Regions from separate parts of the Neobacillus sp. plas4 genome, predicted to be linked through region 3. Evidence: predicted binding sites of a transcription regulator. Region 3 holds the regulator's gene; each other region holds the start of a gene.
The links. The regulator Rex, encoded in region 3, represses fermentation and respiration genes when NADH is low (regulators of the CRP and FNR family bind a similar motif). The targets are predictions, from matches to a motif close to TTGTGAAATATTTCACAA.

Region 1 (4,680 bases), 1.5 Mb from region 3:
CCTCCAAGCAGCAATTGAAAATATCCCGTGCCTAAACAATAATCGCATGTTTTATTGTCAAAGCTAGTCGTATTCATCCAAATCATCTCCTTAAAATATTATTTAAATTTTCTGATAATATATCAAAAAACTGACAAAATGAAAAGGACGAAAATCAACCGAAATTAGAAAGGAAAACGGATACACCTTAAACTTTCTTCCATTTTCTAGGTGCCGCTTAAATTTTCTAATAATTAAAAAAATAATTTATAGGCGCTGTACTTAAAATGATCTCCAGGATTTAGACCATCATAACTTGGTATCGTAACCGTTTCCTGTAAATTAATAAGGTAGTGAAGCATAATGGAAGCATCCTTTTCTTGAAGGAGTTCCTCCGGCGCCATGAACCTTGCCTCATATAGCTCGTTTTCCTGATGTTTAATACCAGCTTCTTTCAGTGGTTCTAACAGAAAAACAAGCAAATTATCACTAATTTCCTCTGAAATGACCCCCGTTCTAAGTCCAATTAAACCCTTAACGGTACAGTCCAACCCAGTTTCCTCCTTTACTTCCCGAACCACTGCTTCATCCGCTGTTTCTCCCTCTTCAACAAAACCAGCTGGAAGAGACCATTTCCCTTTTAGTCCGCCATACCGCTTTTTAACCACGAGCCAATGTCCCTCAGATGATTTGACTAACCCACTTACTGCTAACCAAACTTTGCCTCGTTTCACTTTACTGCTCATAAGAACCCCCCTCTCCAAAATATTTATTAATATAATAACAAAAAAAGGACAGATATCTCTGCCCTTTTGCAAAATTTCATATTTAAAAAACGTTAAACTTACCCTTTTTCAATACAAGTCCAGCTCCGCCAATCATAAATAGCGAACGATTGTCGACAACTTTCTTCATAAAGGATGCTTTAGCACCTGTTACTTTTTTACCAAACACAACACCGATTGCATCGTCATGTCCAAGAGAACAAACAGTTCCTTTATTATCAAACGTAAACGTTTCAAGATCCAATTTGTTGCGGATTAATGCAGCTATGTTACGAGCAACAACTTCCCCCTGCTGCATAGCAATTTGTGCAGTCGGCGGATACGGACGATTTATTTCTTCATTGATGACGAGTGAGCTGTCACCAATAATAAAGACATCATCAAATCCTGGTACGCGAAGGTCAGGCTGTACTTTCACACGGCCTCTCATTGCTTCAAAACCTGATTTTTCGATAATTGAATTACCTCGTACTCCTGCTGCCCAAACAACCGTTTCTGCAGGAATCATCCTTGGTTCCTCTTCACCCTTAGCAACAATAACTCCTTCAGGTGTACATTCCTTAATGGCATTACCAATTAAGAATTCTACCCCTTTACGTTCTAATTGAGATACAGCATAGTTTACAAGTTCCGGATCAAAACCAGGTAAAACAGTTGGTGCTGCCTCCACACATGTTAATTTCACTTTATGGAAATCAACATCATATTCATGGCATAGCTCTGGAATACGATTTGTTAATTCACCTAAGAACTCAATTCCCGTAAATCCAGCACCGCCGACAACGATTGATAAACGATTATCGTTTTTCTCTTCTTCCATATTGTACGTAGCAAATTGATATTCAATATGCTCTCGTAATTGACGTGAAGAGTTAACATTTGTAATCCCAAAAGCATACTCTTTTAAACCTTTAATTCCGAAAGTTTCTGGTTCACCGCCAAGAGCAATAACTAGGTAATCATACTCAACTTCGCCTTTTTCTAGAATTACCTTTTTCTCATCCTTCTTTATTTCCACTACTGTATCCTGAACGAAATCAACTTTACTTCTGTCGATCACATCACGAATGTCATAACGAACCCGGTCATGATGCAGTGTACCTGCAGATGCTTCATGCAGCCAAGTTGTTTCATAATGATAATCATGTTTATTAATTAAAATAATATCAGCTTCATTTACTCCCACAAGCTTTTGCAACCGAACTGTTGTCATAAGCCCGCCATATCCCGCACCGACAATAACTATTTTTGGCTTTCTCAAAGTGATCACTTCCACCTTTTTTATTTTAAATATAAATACTTGTTCTTAGCTTCCTCTGCTATTACCATTTTTATTTGATAAGAGGAAAAAAAGTATGTGATATAATTCACGTAAAGCGACACAAAAGTTTCCTCTTTTTGTCACAAAAAATTAACATCTATCCTCAATACATATTATGCTAAACTCTTCACATTTTCAAGTAGTTTATTTGATTATTTTTTATACAGCCTTCACTTTTCCTGCAATGACCACTCTGCCTCTCCCCCAATAGTTTGTAGGACATTATTTATTTGTGCTATTATAAGGAAAGGAATCTGTTACTACATAAGTTGGGGGGATACAGGGTGCAAGAGACACAAAAAATTTATGACATAACCATTATCGGGGGCGGTCCTACCGGTCTATTTACTGCTTTTTATGGTGGAATGAGACAAGCTTCAGTAAAAATAATTGAAAGCTTACCACAATTAGGCGGTCAATTATCGGCTCTTTACCCGGAAAAATATATTTATGATGTCGCTGGATTTCCAAAAGTCCGCGCACAAGAGTTGATTAATAATCTAAAGGAACAAATGGCAAAGTTTGACCCAGCTATCGCTTTGGAACAGTCAGTCGAGAAATTAGAAAAGCAGGAAGACGGCACTTTCAAATTAACAACGAATTCAGAAATTCATTATTCAAAAACGGTTATTATTACTGCAGGTAATGGAGCATTCCAACCACGCCGGCTGGAACTTGAAAGCGCTGCACAATATGAACGTAAAAACCTTCATTACTTTATTGATGATCTAAACAAGTTTGCTGGGCAGAAGGTTGTCGTTTTTGGCGGCGGCGATTCAGCTGTAGACTGGGCATTAATGTTAGAGCCTATCGCCAAAGAGGTAACGATTGTTCACCGTCGAGATAAATTCAGAGCCCATGAACATAGTGTTGAAAACCTGCATAACTCAAAGGTAAATGTGAAAACCCCTTTTGTACCTGCTGAATTAATTGGTGATGACAGCGGTATTAAACAAGTGGTCCTAACGGGGGTTAACGGGGACGGAAGAGAAGCCATTGATGTTGACGCCGTTATTTGTAACTACGGGTTTGTTTCCTCACTCGGTCCAATTAAAGAATGGGGCTTACAAATCGAGAAGAATTCGATTGTCGTTAACTCCAAAATGGAAACGGCTGTACCGGGAATTTATGCCGCTGGGGACATTTGTACCTATGAAGGCAAAGTGAAATTAATTGCCTGTGGATTTGGAGAAGCACCTACTGCTGTCAACAACGCTAAGGCATATATTGATCCAAAGGCTAAGATCCAGCCGCTTCATAGTTCTTCTATGTTCGGTAAATAAAGCAGAAGGCGCCTTAAGCAGGCGCCTTTTGCTTTATTTTAGCATTCTTCAGGTGTTCCTGTTGCCGTAGCTGTTCTAAACGATGAACCACAACCACATGATGCAATGGCGTTTGGATTCTCAATGGTAAATCCGCCGCCCATCAACGATTGTTTAAAATCAATTTTCGTACCCTTTAAAATAGGGGCATCCTCGTTATCAATGAGAATTTGAATTCCATGCTGTTCGGATTGAAGATCATTTTCCTTCACTTCATGATCAAATCCCATACCATATGATAATCCACTGCAGCCGCCGCCTTTAACACTCACGCGTAATAGGGCACCTTCTTCTTCATTATGCTTCATCATTTCTTTTATATGAAGAGCCGCAGCTTCCGTTAAAATTACAACTTCGTTACTCATGTATATTTTCCTCCTTTTATTGAGGTCTCTCTTATAGTATATACACTGTGTGTTCATCACTCAACTAATTAAGTCTAAAGAATATAAATAAAGAGACGGAATCCGCCCCTTTGTATTAAACACAAGGATTCTCATCTAAATATTTGTAAATGTTATCGACCAGCTCATCTGGTGTATTACCCGTTACGACTTCCCCATTTACAAGTGCATAAAGAGTAGAAGCACATTTTCCGCAATAACCAAGACATCCATATTCAATAATATCTAGGTTTGGGTCTTTTTCTAACTTCTCCAGTGCTTTTTGAGCACCGCTGGCTAAATTACTCATGCAAAATTCAATAATGGGCTGTATCATGGTTATCACCTCTCCATAGCTTATTATCCTACTATCTTTTTATAGCTACGTCAAATATCACGACACAGGTATAACTGTCAATAACACCGTCATATTTGTTGTTATTTTGTCACAATTCAGCTATACTCAAAGTGGATTAAATACTATATAACTATTATTTTTTTTACTGCCTAGCTTGCTAGGTCCATATTCTATTCAAAATAGTGTTGTGACTACTGGTTCAAACACAAAGGGGATATTACAAATGAAAAACCTTGTAGTTCTCGGTGGCGGATACGGTGGAATGAAGATTTTAAGTGAACTTCTTCCTAACCACTTACCAGAGGATGTAATAATTACGCTTGTTGATCGTGTTCCATACCATTGTTTAAAAACCGAATATTATGCATTGGCGGCAGGTACTGTTTCCGATAAGGAATTACGTGTTTCTTTTCCAGAGCATCCGCAATTAACGATTAAATATGGGGAAGTAATAGGAATTGACAAATACGAGAAAAAGGTAATTTTAAAAGATACCGATCCTCTTTCCTATGATGACTTAATTATTGGTTTA
Region 2 (4,680 bases), 2.6 Mb from region 3:
TACTAATATCTATATCCTGATGATAGGATCCCTTATCTTCATAGACTGTATTAGATGATTGAACTTTGTACTCATTCAGCACGTCTGTCATTTTTTGCTCAAAATAATCATAGGAAAATGACTCGAGATTGGAGGTGACCGTAATGTCCGATTGACCACTATTTGGATGTTGATCCCCATAATACAATCCATATTCAATTCGATTTTCGTTAATGGAAACATAGAATTGTGGCGCCGTTTGATGGCTCGTATACTCTTTTTCATAAACAGCAAGCCAGCATTCGGAATTGCCAAGATTTCGATTCCAATTAAAGCCGTTCAACACCTTATTCTCGACAAAATCCATTTCCTTAAACTCATCCATTTGTCGAATAGCAGCATGAATTTTCCGTTGCTCCTCCTGGACTTTTTGTTTCTTATCAGCATAATACAATTGGAAAAGAATCGTGAAATTATTCCATGCATGTAGAATATTCGTTTCATATCGTACCTTTACTTGATCTTTCATTTCTTCCAAATCAAAGACACTCACCGAACCGGTTTCAATCATTTTATCAACAACCATAAATTTTATCAGATTGATTTTCTCACTGTTCCGATACTGCTCCCGCAATGCATATAGCTGTTCGCGGTCAAGTTCTGCAATAGCTTTCAACATTAGTTCTGGTTCTTGCATATATTGGCTCAATTCAACAGCCATTCCACTTAAGTATTCAACGGCACTTTCAACCATAATTTGCTGGTATTGTGTGCTGCAGAAAAAGAAATCCTGGATATCAAGCATCGTTAAATCAGGATATGTTGGACTTAGATGGTTAAGGGCAATATCACACATATACAAATACGTTTCATAATTGGTGCCAACTGTACCTAGTTTCAACTCAATTCCAAATGATTTTTTTAAGTCCGTAAAAACCTCTTGCTTATAGAGTGGATATTTTTTGTAATCAAGTGCTGCTAATAAATAACCAAACAACGGTGCTCCCAAAGAAATTGATGAAAGGAAATCCTTCCCTCGTTGTCTAAACCCTTCAATCCTCTCCTCAACGGGGATAGCCGAATAAAATAACTGATTCAATAACTCCGCAACTTCCATAGGCCGTGACTCAGCATACTTCACCAAGTCTGCAGTATTACTCCAATGAACAAAACTGCCAGAAGAAGGATTCTCCTTTTGTATTTTCTTTACGATATCCACGACAGTATGATCATTGATTTCCTGCCCTCGCAAAGATTCATTTAATCGGGATAGAATATCTAGTTTATAAGCTTCCGCATATGTTTCGGTTTCTTTAAAGGCTAAATATCTTCTAAATGAAATGTCTATGTATGAATCCTTTAGCATGTGCTTTTGTAATATTTCGTAACTCATTCTCTCACCTCTAAATCAATTGTATAAATTTTCAATACCTTTAGCAAAAAATTATCGGGCATGAGTTCGATTCAAGACAGGATTTGTTACAATATTTGCATTTCCCTTAGTCGAAGTGGAAAGATCTATAAATTTGCCTGTTAAACATACCGATAAAAATGTTGTCACTGAAATGATCGATGACAGCTTTTCATTTAACCGTTATCCACTTATCCTTTCACGTCACGGATTGTTCAAATCTTTTTGAAGTGTTTGTGAACTGTTTAAGATGAGCTCCAAATTCAAAATATACGAATTTATAATAGCTATGTAAACAATTTGATTATATTGTTAATTTCTTTTGATATTTATTTAAAAATTCACACTAACTAAAAGAAACTGTTTGTTGTAGGAAAATTAGAAATCGTAAATCATTTACTGGAGGGAATATAAATGAGTATGTTTTGTTTTCAATGTCAAGAAACCGCAAAAGGAACAGGTTGTACTGTTGTTGGAGTATGTGGTAAAAAAGATGATTTAGCAAATATGCAAGATTTATTGATTTACACGATTAAGGGAGTAGCAATTGTGAATACAATAGCTCGTGAGATCGGAGTTAATCAAAAGAAAACAGATCAGTTTATCGTAAATGGTCTTTTTATGACGATTACAAATGCCAATTGGGATAAAACTGAATTTTTGAATACTGTAAGAGAAGGATTAAAGCTCCGCGAAGAAATTAAAGCGGCAATCCAAATTACGGGGTACACTTTAGACAACAAAAGCGATTTTGTCACTTGGTATGGTGAAACAAATTATCAGCTTGAAATGAAATCTGCTTCTCAAGAAGTTAGTATTTTAGCTACAAAAGATGAAGATATTCGTTCATTAAGAGAGTTAGTGACGTACGGCTTAAAAGGTATGGCTGCCTATTTAAAACATGCATCAAAACTTAGTTATGAAAATGATGAGCTAAATGCGTTTATGCAAAAAGTACTAGCAAAGATCACAGATGGTGCAGTTGGTATGGAACAATTAATTGAACTTTCAATGGAATGTGGAAAGTACGGCGTTCATGCCATGGAACTATTAGATACTGCAAATACATCAACATATGGTCATCCTGAAATGACGAAAGTAAACATCGGTGTTCGTAAAAATCCGGGCATTTTAATTAGTGGTCATGACCTGAAGGATATGGAAGAGTTATTAAAACAAACAGAAGGCACGGGAGTAGATGTGTATACACATAGTGAAATGCTTTCAGCCAATTATTATCCAGCATTCAAAAAATATGACCACTTTGTCGGTAACTACGGAAATGCATGGTGGGAACAAACACGTGAATTTGAGAGCTTTAACGGTCCGATTTTAATGACAACAAACTGTATCGTGCCGCCAAAGGAATCTTATAAAGGTAGAATGTATACAACTGGGGCAACTGCTGCCCCGGGTGTAACCTATATTCCTAAAAATGAAGATGGTACAAAAGATTTCTCCGTTATGATTGAGCATGCAAAGAAATGCCAGCCACCAGTAGAAATCGAAAAAGGGGAAATTATTGGAGGCTTTGCGCATAATCAAGTGGCTCAGGTAGCTGATCAAGTTGTAGAAGCTGTGAAAAACGGTGATATTAAACGATTCTTTGTGATGGCTGGATGTGATGGCCGCCATAAAAGCAGAACGTATTATAAAGAGTTTGCCGAAGAGCTTCCAAAAGATACGATCATTTTAACAGCCGGTTGTGCAAAATATCGATACAATAAGCTGGAATTAGGTGATATCAATGGAATTCCAAGAGTACTTGATGCCGGTCAATGTAACGATTCCTACTCTCTAGTAATGACGGCATTGAAGCTAAAAGAGGCATTTGGATTAGAAAGTGTCAATGAATTACCGATATCTTACAATATCGCATGGTATGAGCAAAAAGCAGTGATCGTTTTCTTATCTTTACTTTACTTAGGTGTGAAAAATATTCACGTTGGACCAACATTACCAGCATTCTTATCACCAAACATAACAAACTTCCTAATTGAAAATTTTGGTGTAGGCGGCATTTCAAACAAAAAAGACGACATAGACATGTTCATGAACAGCTCTATGGAAATTCAAGAAAGTGTATCATGACCAGAGGGACGGTTCTGACGGCTTTTTAGGTCGGAAATTCTTCGATAAAAACGCTCGATGATGTGGATTAAACTATTAAATGACTTATTAGAAAATAATGTGTCAGGTGTGCGGCTTTAACTATTTTAATGCTAGGTTTTCTATTACTAGAAACCAAGTATTTACTGTATCTCTTCCCTGACAATAAGATTACTTAATGCAGCAAGGGGTAATGGATGTGTGCTTGTGTTCAATATTAATCCTTGCAGCATGCTAATATCTATTGCATAGACCTGGCCATTCCTGAAACTTAATTCCTTTTGAAAAATGCTACAGCCAATGTGACTGCAGCATTTTTTCATTCAAAACCTTAACCCGTTGTTTTAACAATATCCACTACTTTACTTTGAGGAATCGTTGGATCATGTTGGACAACAAATGCTTTAGTAAATCGATCTAAATACGTGCTTTCATGTGACTTTGGAGTAAGAATTAGAAGCTTTCTTTTTAGTTCACTTTCATATAAATCAAACACTTTTACCTTCCGATGTTCATCTAGGGCACTATCGAATTCATCCAACACAATAAATCCAGGCGTGGTTTGGAGATTTTGTAGCAACGCGATGTTAGTATCAACAAGATAAATTTCACTCACTCTTCTTCTTCCTCCTGATCATACTTACGATTTGCTATATTTATTGCGTCTTCTACACCCTTGTAGCTAAAACATTTAACACTTCCAGCTAATTTTTTAGAAAGAGCAAGCTTTTCCTCGACAGTTAAACGTTTCTTAACTGGCTTCACCTTTTCAACCTCCTTCTGGCGGTCGAACTGTCCTTGTGTCAAAGTATGAACAGATGTCTCTCATACCTGTACCGCGAGAACATGGGTTTTAAACAACTCATCTAAATTTATTCTTTCTCGTTCAACTTCTAGCTTACCAGAATTAATTTGCTCAAGAGTTCTCGAAATATTAGAGTAGAATATTCCGTTAGGATAGATTTCATCCCCTTCAACTGTTTTAATATGGCCCTCCAAAAATATAAAAAGATAGACGCATGAAAAAACCCATGCGTCCATCACATTTCTCTGCAGAAGGTCATAATTTTTTTCGGATGATAAAGTTATTTAAAATGATCAAAGGACTTTCTCTCGAACAACATCACTCTTCAAAAGTTCCTTTACTTTCTGATCAATTCTCTCAATCTCAGCAGAAGAGT
Region 3 (4,680 bases):
CGCCCACTTCCAGCATCCCAAGGATTTTAATTCTTTTTAAACCAGCTCGGCCGCCAACCTCCATTGATCCCATAATCAGCGTTTCATCGGACTGTAAATCCCCTTTTACCTCTGCCTCGCCGTACACTTTGATCGACCCTGTTTTAACACTTTCTAATGCCTCACTTGTTCCATACACATGAATAACGGAGCATTCGATATCATTCACAATCGTGCCTTCTCCTCGAATGCTGATTTTGTCATATTGACCGCCAGGATAACTGCCAGACCCTTTAATCGTTAAATTTTGCATTTTTGCCATTTCTCTTCCCCCCTTAAGCCTTTCGGACTTCTTTGACCACTGCTTTTTCATCCATCGAAAATTCTCCCGAATATTCTACAACACCAATAAGGCAATTCGGACCTATCGTAACGTTGTTTCCTCGGACAACAGCAGCCTTCGTATTTTCGATTTCAATCCTATCGCCTTCAATTAATTCTGTTTCTAGTTGGGTTGGAATGAACGCTTTTAATAAACAAAAAAATGGCGATTTTTGTCTAATAAGAATCGTTTGACCGCCAATCTCTTTTGCTCTGCACTCAGCAAAAATCGTGATGTCGATCAGATCAGCATTTAACAAACCGCCTATTGTAAATTGTGATTCTGCCTTAAAGGTTTCCGCTTCACAATCTTCTCCCACCGTCATTCTACCTTTTATTTTTATCTCATCACATTTGATTTTTCCGCCAACAGAAGCTTTCCCTGATACCTTTAAATTTTTTACAGCCACATGATTTTTAACCTTTGCAGTGCCATCAATCGAAAGGAATTCTCCTTCTATTGATCCGTTTATTTTCCCATTCCCGCTAATCTTTGCTGTAGCGGCTGCCACATTCCCATTTACTGTCCCTAATCCACTGCATTCAAACTGGGTACATTCTACATCAGTATTAATCGTTCCTTTACCATTTAAGGTAACACGTTCAAATTGTCCCCCATTAGATGACCCAAGCCCATTGATGATGAGGTCTCCTCGTTTTTTCGTTTCCATCGTTCATTCCCCTTTATACGAATCTCGCTTTGATTTCTTCCATACATGCATTTATTGAAATATGTGAAACCAGTTTCGTTCCTGAATCAAAATGGTATCCTTCCGTATTCATTAGCAATAGGCATTGTGTAACCCCTAATTTTCTCGTCATCACCAAGTCCGTTCTTTTTTGCTTGATTTGATCCCTGTTTTCAATCAATACCTGCAAGAGCATTTTCCCTTCATCCAAATTAATTTCTCCTGACTGCAGCAGCTTTTCTAAAATAAATACTTCCAGGATCCTTGAAAAATGAAACGAAAGATTTCCCTTTTCATTTTCCAGATAGAAATCCATTACTGGACGAGAAACAATGTTACGTCTCACTAATTCATCTGCTTCAAGTTTTATATCGCTTACATTTGGGGAAAACATATCTGCCAATTCATCTAAGGATAGATTTTCTTTCATCGTTTGAATTTTATCAATTCTCTCTAAAATCTTTTGTTTAGGAAAAAAGGTCTCCTGTCCGGTAAACGTTGATTTGCGAATAAACCAATCTTCTGGTATTAAGTCTTTTCTTTTCCATCTATATAATTGTCCATAAGAGATTCCGGTCAAGTCTAATAAATCTTTTTTTGAAATTAACTCCTCATTCATCTTTATAACCCCTTTCCAAATACAGTGTAACATAACACTGTTACGCTAGTAAAGTTCACACTCTCTATTTCTTATCGACAAAAAAAGACCTTTTCGGCTGCTGAAAAGGTCTTTACTCTTATTCTTCTGTATCATCAGTTGGATAGTGCTTTAGGAAATAGATTAGAGATTGCAGTTCAACTGCTAAGTCTATATGGTGCACGCGAATAGATGGAGGTACATTTAATCTTGCAGGTGTAAAATTTAATATCGCCTTTATATTTGAATTTACCAGGCGGTCGGTAATCATCTGCGCCACAGGTGCTGGCACTGTTAGAATGGCTACATGAATATCATCATTCTTTAAGTACTCTTCTAAATCATCCATCGGATAGATGGGAACATCCCGGATAGTTGTTCCCATCTTGTTTGGATCGACATCAAAGGCACATTCAATTCTTGTATTATTATTTTTTAAAAAGTTATAATTTAAAAATGCTGTACCGAGATTACCAACACCTATTAGAGCTACTTTTGTTAATTCATCTTGGTCCAGCGTTTTCCGGAAAAATGTTAATAAATAATTGACATTATAGCCATATCCCTTTTTCCCTAAGGCACCAAAGTAGGAAAAGTCTCTGCGAATGGTTGCCGAATCTACCTTTACTGCCTCACTTAGTTCTGCTGACGATACCCTCTGTTTACCGGAGGAATGTAGATTCTTTAAGAATCGATAATATAAGGGCAGCCGCTTTGCTGTCGCTTGTGGTATTTTCATTGTTTCATTACTCATATTCTCCCACCCCCTATAGTTAATAATTGTTACCTTACTGATTCCGTTCTATGGAAATCTCCGTTTTTCCCTCCGGTTTTTTCAACCAAATAGGTCTTTCCAATTACCATACCTTTATCCACTGCCTTACACATATCATAAACGGTTAAAGCACATGTGGAAGCAGCTGTTAACGCTTCCATTTCCACACCTGTATTTCCTTTTGTTTTGACAGAAGCTGCAATATTTAATGTAAAAGCCATATCATGTTCCTTTTTCCATGAGAAAGATATATTTACCCCCGTCAAAGGAATAGGATGGCACATCGGGATGATATCCCACGTCTTTTTTGCTGCCATTACCGCAGCAACTTGAGCTACTGCAAGAACATCGCCTTTTTTCATTTCATTATTGGTTATTTTTTCGTAAATTTCTTTACTAACAGTAATGCTGGAATGAGCAAGTGCCGTACGAGTGGTTTCTGGCTTATCGCTAATATCCACCATCTTCGCTCTTCCTTCTTCGTTAAAATGAGTAAATTCAGACATAAACAGTATCCTCCCACCAAAAATCATACTATATTTTTCACAATTTGTCTGTGAAACTTTGAACTCATGATAAAAAATTACATGATTTTATGTTTGATTATCCCCTTACTTTCCCCAACAACAAGGCAGTTTATTGCCGACAATCCCCGAATGAGGTACACTTATTAGAGTAATTGAGGTGAAAACAATGATATTATTACAGGTTAATCAATTAGCAAAATACTATGGTGCAGACCTTATTTTATCGAATATAAAACTAGAATTACAAACCCGTGATCGTGTGGCACTTGTGGGACGAAACGGTGCTGGTAAATCGACATTATTGAAAATCATTGCCGGGCATTTATCCCATGATGGCGGGGAGATTATTAAGCCAAAGGGTGTAAGTATTGGTTATTTAGCTCAGAATACCGGTTTAGAATCACATTTATCAATTTGGGATGAAATGCTGTCCGTATTTGAATCATTAAGACGTATGGAAGCCGCCATCAGGCAACTAGAGGTGCAGATGTCAGACCCTGCTGCTATCGAGAATACAAGCAGCTATGAGCGCATTCTAAAAGAATATGACGAGCTGCAAGTGAAATTCAAGGAACAAGGCGGCTATCAATATGAAGCAGATATTCGCTCCATCTTACATGGATTAAATTTTCACGATAGCTCATTAATGATTTCCAGCCTAAGCGGCGGGCAAAAGACGCGTTTAGCGTTAGGAAAACTGCTTTTATCAAAGCCTGATATTTTAATCCTGGATGAACCGACAAACCACCTTGATATTGATACGCTTACTTGGCTGGAACAATATCTTCAAGGGTATGACGGAGCCATCTTAATCGTTTCACATGACCGTTATTTCTTAGACAAAGTAGTAACGCAGGTTTATGAAATTTCGCGTAAACAAATTCAAAAATTTATCGGGAACTATAGTGCGTATCTCGATCAAAAAGCAGCCAGTTACGAACGTGATTTGAAGTTATACGAGAAACAGCAACAAGAGGTAGCCAACCTTCAAGATTTTATCCAGCGCAATCTAGCCCGTGCCTCCACGACGAAACGAGCACAAAGCCGGCGCAAAAAGCTTGAGAAAATGGATCTGATGGATCGCCCATTAGGGGATGAGAAATCTGCAACCTTCTCTTTTGAAATTGAGAAACAGACCGGAAATGATGTTCTAACAGTGGATTCCCTTGCGGTTGGTTATGATGGACAAAAGGTATCTGAGAATATTTCCATGCGGGCTTACCGTGGTGAAAGTATTGCTTTAGTAGGTCCAAACGGAGTTGGGAAGTCTACTCTTCTAAAAACCATTATCAAAAAACTCCCTGCTCTTTCCGGGAAGGTTCTATATGGTGCAAATTTAGCCATTGGCTACTATGACCAGGAGCAAGCTGAATTGACCTCAAATAAGCGCGTTCTCAACGAGCTTTGGGATGAATGGGCGTTAATTAGTGAAAAGGAAATACGTACTGTCTTAGGCAACTTCCTCTTTTCGGGTGATGATGTATTAAAAATTGTCTCCACCCTGAGCGGTGGTGAAAAAGCAAGGCTAGCCCTCGCCAAACTAATGCTTGAGAAAGCAAATGTCCTGATATTGGACGAGCCAACCAACCATTTGGACCTAGACAGTAAGGAAGTTCTTGAAAATGCCTTAGTCGACTACCCCGGAACGATTATTTTTGTATCACATGATCGTTACTTCATTAACCGAATTGC
Region 4 (4,680 bases), 1.3 Mb from region 3:
ACTTAGGTTTGCTGATCGGAAAATTAATAGTGAAAGAGGGAGCTATTTATTTCAAGAAGGTATGCTTGCTGAAGAACTTTTTATAATTGTTTCTGGTAAAGTACAAATTAGTAAAATTACCTCTGACGGCCGGGAACTTTCGTTAAGAATATGCGGAGAAAATGATATTTGTGGTGAATTAACGCTCTTTACCGATAATCCTAGATATTTATTAAGTGCGAAAGTGTTAGAAGAAGGCGAAATTGTTGCGATAAAAAAAGATGTAATTGAAAGTGAAATTTTCCAGAATAGTAAGCTGGCTTTTGAATTTATGAAATGGATGAGTGATCATTTCCGAAAAACACAGACAAAATTTCGTGATCTTGTTTTAAACGGAAAGCGCGGAGCACTTATTTCAACGTTAATAAGAATGTCTAATAGCTATGGTATTCATAAAGGAAATGAAATATTAATAGATTTACCATTAACCAACCAGGAGCTTGCCAACTTTTGCGGAACTTCTCGAGAAAGTACGAACCGTATCCTTAGTGAATTGAAGAAAGATAAAATTGTTAGTGTAAAAAAGGGAAAAATATCTATTTTAGATCTTCAATATTTAAAAGACGAAATTGGCTGTGAAAATTGTCCGGCGGTATATTGCAACATCGAATAGGAGGAGGAAGCAATCAAACATGATTGCTTCCTCCTCTTATTCATTATTGAGCTTGTTTTTCTCTTAAAGCCTTTGGAATGTAAACACAGAATGGTTCGCTTTCCAGGTAATCCCCTGTCATCGCATACGCTCGTGACCTTGAACCACCGCATACATGCCGGAATTCACATACACCACATTTACCTTTATATAAATCCGGATTTCTTAATGATTTAAAAATGGGTGACTCACGATAAATATCTGCTAATGGTGTTTCACGTACATTTCCTGCTTTAACTGGTAATAGTCCGCTTGGGTAGACATCTCCAATATGGGAGATAAAAACAAACCCATTTCCATCATTAACACCTTTAGGTGCGCGGCCAAGTCCGTCAATTGAACCTGTTAAGCCTTGTTCTGTTAATGCACTTAAATAATTTATTTCCTCCGTTTTTTCTTTTGCTTCGCGCATTTTTTGCTGAATAACAACACGGCGGTAATGCTGGGCAGCAGTAGTTTTAATGTCGAAAGGAACCCGCTTGCTGAGGTCATACAGCCATCTAAATACTTTCTCATGCTCAACAGGTGATATCATATCTGATTCTTGACCTCTCCCCGTCGGAACAAGGAAAAACACACTCCACAAAACGCAGCCCAGTTCTTCAACCATTTTTGCCATTTCATCAAGATATTCAATATTATATCTAGAAATTACCGTATTAATTTGAATGGGTATTTCAAGTTCATGCAGGTATTTTATTCTTCCCATTGTTAGGTCGAAAGAACCTGCTGTTCCACGGAAGTGATCATGAACGTCAGCTGTGGGACCATCAATACTAAATGCCCAGCGAGATAGACCTACTTCCTTTGCTTTTTCAATTGCTTCTTTTGTAACATTAGGTGTTGCACTTGGTGTCATAGAGACCCTGACGCCTTTATCTACTGCATATTTAGCAATGTCAAAAACATCTTGTCTCATTAATGGGTCTCCACCGGTAAAGACAAGCATTGGATTATTCATTTCGTATATTTGATCAATAAGGTTTTTACCTTCTTCAAAGGATAGTTCCCGTGGATCTCTTCTTAATTGAGCTTCTGCACGGCAGTGTAAACAAGCGAGTTGACATGCGCGCGTAAGTTCCCAAATTACGATAAATGGATCTTTATTAAAGTCTCGGCCAAATGCCATATATGAAACGCCTCCTAAAACGGCCATTTCAAAACCAAACAGCCTTATTACCTGTATTATATCGGGGTTTCCACTACGAATAAGTGAACTACCTCACATTCCGCTTAAATACATTTGTCCTTTTTGTGAAGACGAAATGTGGATAGGCATTTTTAGTTGAGCATAACTGGGGTTTGTTGTGGATAACTGAAATTAGTTACGCATAGGCTTTGGTTTGTTGCGGATAACTGATATTAGTTGCACATAGGCTGTGGTTTGTTGCGGATAACTGAAATTAGTTGCGCATAGGCTGGGGTTTGTTGCGGATAACAGAAATTAGTTGCACATAGGCTGAGGTTTGTTGCGGTTAACTGATATTAGTTGCGCATAGGCTGGGGTTTGTTGCGGATAACAGAAAAAAACAGCAGATGCATTCTGCTGTTTTGAGTTATTTAACGGATGCCTAATGCAATTTTCGCATAACGTGACATCATTTCCTTATTCCATGGCGGGTTAAAAACAATATTAACCTCTACATCCTTTATTTCCGGAATATCAGCTAACGCTCTTTTCACTTGGTCGACAATGGTTCCTGCAAGAGGACAGCCCATTGAGGTGAGCGTCATCGTAATCGTTACTACTCCTTCATCATCCATCTCTGCATCATACACCAATCCTAAATTGACAATATCCACGCCTAATTCTGGATCGATTACCAATTCTAATGCACCCATAATATTTTCTTTTAAATCTTCATTCATTACTCATACACTCCTCTATATTAAGTTAATAAATGTTTCTCGAGCCACGAAACCGCAGCTTGTAAACCTTCCCTGCTGACCTTATGATCCGCATTTTCATCACTTATGAAGTGAAGATTGGCTGGTGTTTCCTCATAATCATCCTTAACGGATTGATAAAACTGGTAGGTTAAATGAAAGGGAACAATTGGATCTTTTTTTCCGTGCCAAAATAATAATGGCCGATTCCCAAGCTTCTCCGGTTGAAGGCTCAAGTCAAATTGGCGAAGAAACGATAACTGCTCTTCAATCTGTTCCTTCGTGAATGAAAGTCCAATACTGAGTCTCTGCATTTGTTCTATTTGCCAATGTAGATATTCCTCATAAGCGGGCATTCCCATTAAGCTGACTGCAGCTTTAATCCATTTATATTTGGTTAATGCCCCCAATGTAACTATACCACCCATTGAAGTTCCCGCAAGTCCAATTTGCTCCTGGTCAGCTAATCCCTCATTAACATAGTATTCCTTATAATCGTTCAATTCATGGATGGTCTTAATAACAATTTCCCAAAAATGTTTGTATAGCGCGTTCTCAGATAAACCTTGTTCCCTTTCACCATGGTAAATTGCCTCTGGTAATATGACTCGAAATCCCTTTTCCGCTAATAAATAGGCATAATGAAGATTATGCTCCTTTGCACTGGTAAATCCATGGTTAAAAATGATGAACGGAAGTTTTTCTTGTTGGTCATTTTTATTTACTATATGTAGATAAGGGTTATTTTTCAGCCAACTTTTTTCAACGATAATCACTAAGGCAGGACCTCCTTTATACATAAATTCAAATTCTTATGAAGTGAATTTTTTTACAGGTATGGTATAAAATTGTTAACATAGTATCTATACAAATTTGATTTTCAACAAAATAAGAAATTCATAGTTGTAGTGTATCATTACATTCTTCAATTTTCTAAAGCTAAGCCTTATTGTATAAAAAACTATCAAAGAAGGAGTCAATATGGCGGAAAAACATTTAATTGCATTGGATTTAGATGGGACTTTATTAAAAGATGATAAAACCATTTCTACAAAAACAAAAAACGTTTTAAGTAAAGCAAGAGAAGAAGGACATGTGGTAATGATTGCAACGGGCAGACCATTTCGCTCGAGTGAACCGTATTATCGTGAGCTCCAATTAGATACTCCAATTGTAAATTTTAATGGTGCTTTTATGCATCACCCACTTGATTCAAGCTGGGGATATTATCATGATCCTTTAGATATTAAGGTCGCTAAGGACATTGTGGAAGCGTGCCGTTCTTTTCAATTTCACAACATCATTGCAGAAGTCATTGATGAAGTTTATTTTCACTATCATGACGAAAAACTTTTAGATATTTTCGGTATGGGCAATCCATTCATAACGACAGGAGATCTTCGTGACTACTTAAAAGATTCTCCAACAAGTTTGTTAATCCATACTGAAGAAGATGATCTAAAGCAAATACGCCGGCATTTATCAGACGTTCATGCTGAAGTAATTGACCATCGAAGCTGGGCGGCACCATGGCATGTCATTGAAATTATCAAAATTGGCTTAAGTAAGGCTGTTGGGTTAAAAAAAGCCTCAGATTATTTTAATATTCCTCCTGAAAGGATCATTGCTTTTGGAGATGAAGATAATGATCTAGAGATGCTTGAGTATGCTGGGCGCGGCATCGCAATGGGTAATGCCATTGACAAAGTTAAAAGTATTGCGAACGAGGTAACCCTGACGAATGAAGAAGACGGCATTGCCGTATATTTGTCAGATTTGTTAAACTTAAAGTAATAGATGGTATTTCACCAGACTTTACCTAAATGAATTCCTCTTATTAGAGCATACTATTTTTGTGAGGCACTTTCGCTGCTTCATACCAAGCTCACCAAATTGGAGGGATTGCAATGGGTAAACGAAACAAATCGAAACGCTTTGTCCAGCAAGGTGTGGATACCGTTAGTAAACACGCTGAACGTATTCCTTACCACATGACTTACGCTGAAGCGGAAGCCCAGAAAATGTCCAATGTGCGTGACTCCTCGCTTGGAGGGATATAACGATGGGAAACCAGTTATTCCAAGAAGCAAGAAGATTTGTTG

Region 1: a site for Rex is predicted at 2,120-2,137, ahead of yumC (ferredoxin--NADP reductase 2). Genes of this name have one in related genera too.
Region 2: a site for Rex is predicted at 1,625-1,642, ahead of hcp (hydroxylamine reductase). Genes of this name have one in related genera too.
Region 4: a site for Rex is predicted at 1,902-1,919, ahead of AC2TFD_RS07805 (TIGR04053 family radical SAM/SPASM domain-containing protein). Genes of this name have one in related genera too.

The regions. Positions count from the first base shown of each region.
Region 1 covers NZ_CM170152.1:4,901,398-4,906,077, forward strand. The annotation lists gene AC2TFD_RS24815 (YuiA family protein) at 1-77, opposite strand, end outside; gene AC2TFD_RS24820 (NUDIX hydrolase) at 234-725, opposite strand; gene AC2TFD_RS24825 (NAD(P)/FAD-dependent oxidoreductase) at 808-2,025, opposite strand; gene yumC (ferredoxin--NADP reductase 2) at 2,370-3,368, shown strand; gene AC2TFD_RS24835 (HesB/IscA family protein) at 3,407-3,772, opposite strand; gene AC2TFD_RS24840 (YuzB family protein) at 3,888-4,127, opposite strand; gene AC2TFD_RS24845 (NAD(P)/FAD-dependent oxidoreductase) at 4,372-4,680, shown strand, end outside.
Region 2 covers NZ_CM170152.1:2,930,613-2,935,292, reverse strand. The annotation lists gene AC2TFD_RS14595 (AAA family ATPase) at 1-1,372, opposite strand, end outside; gene hcp (hydroxylamine reductase) at 1,811-3,481, shown strand; gene AC2TFD_RS14585 (hypothetical protein) at 3,831-4,115, opposite strand; gene AC2TFD_RS14580 (hypothetical protein) at 4,112-4,264, opposite strand; gene AC2TFD_RS14575 (AAA domain-containing protein) at 4,598-4,680, opposite strand, start outside.
Region 3 covers NZ_CM170152.1:287,784-292,463, reverse strand. The annotation lists gene AC2TFD_RS01560 (cytoplasmic protein) at 1-301, opposite strand, end outside; gene AC2TFD_RS01555 (bactofilin family protein) at 315-1,031, opposite strand; gene AC2TFD_RS01550 (YhbD family protein) at 1,045-1,668, opposite strand; gene AC2TFD_RS01545 (redox-sensing transcriptional repressor Rex) at 1,787-2,440, opposite strand; gene moaC (cyclic pyranopterin monophosphate synthase MoaC) at 2,470-2,967, opposite strand; gene AC2TFD_RS01535 (ABC-F family ATP-binding cassette domain-containing protein) at 3,155-4,680, shown strand, end outside.
Region 4 covers NZ_CM170152.1:1,557,995-1,562,674, reverse strand. The annotation lists gene AC2TFD_RS07810 (Crp/Fnr family transcriptional regulator) at 1-652, shown strand, start outside; gene AC2TFD_RS07805 (TIGR04053 family radical SAM/SPASM domain-containing protein) at 696-1,820, opposite strand; gene AC2TFD_RS07800 (metal-sulfur cluster assembly factor) at 2,252-2,560, opposite strand; gene AC2TFD_RS07795 (prolyl oligopeptidase family serine peptidase) at 2,581-3,354, opposite strand; gene AC2TFD_RS07790 (Cof-type HAD-IIB family hydrolase) at 3,560-4,372, shown strand; gene AC2TFD_RS07785 (hypothetical protein) at 4,486-4,638, shown strand; gene AC2TFD_RS07780 (DUF3813 domain-containing protein) at 4,641-4,680, shown strand, end outside.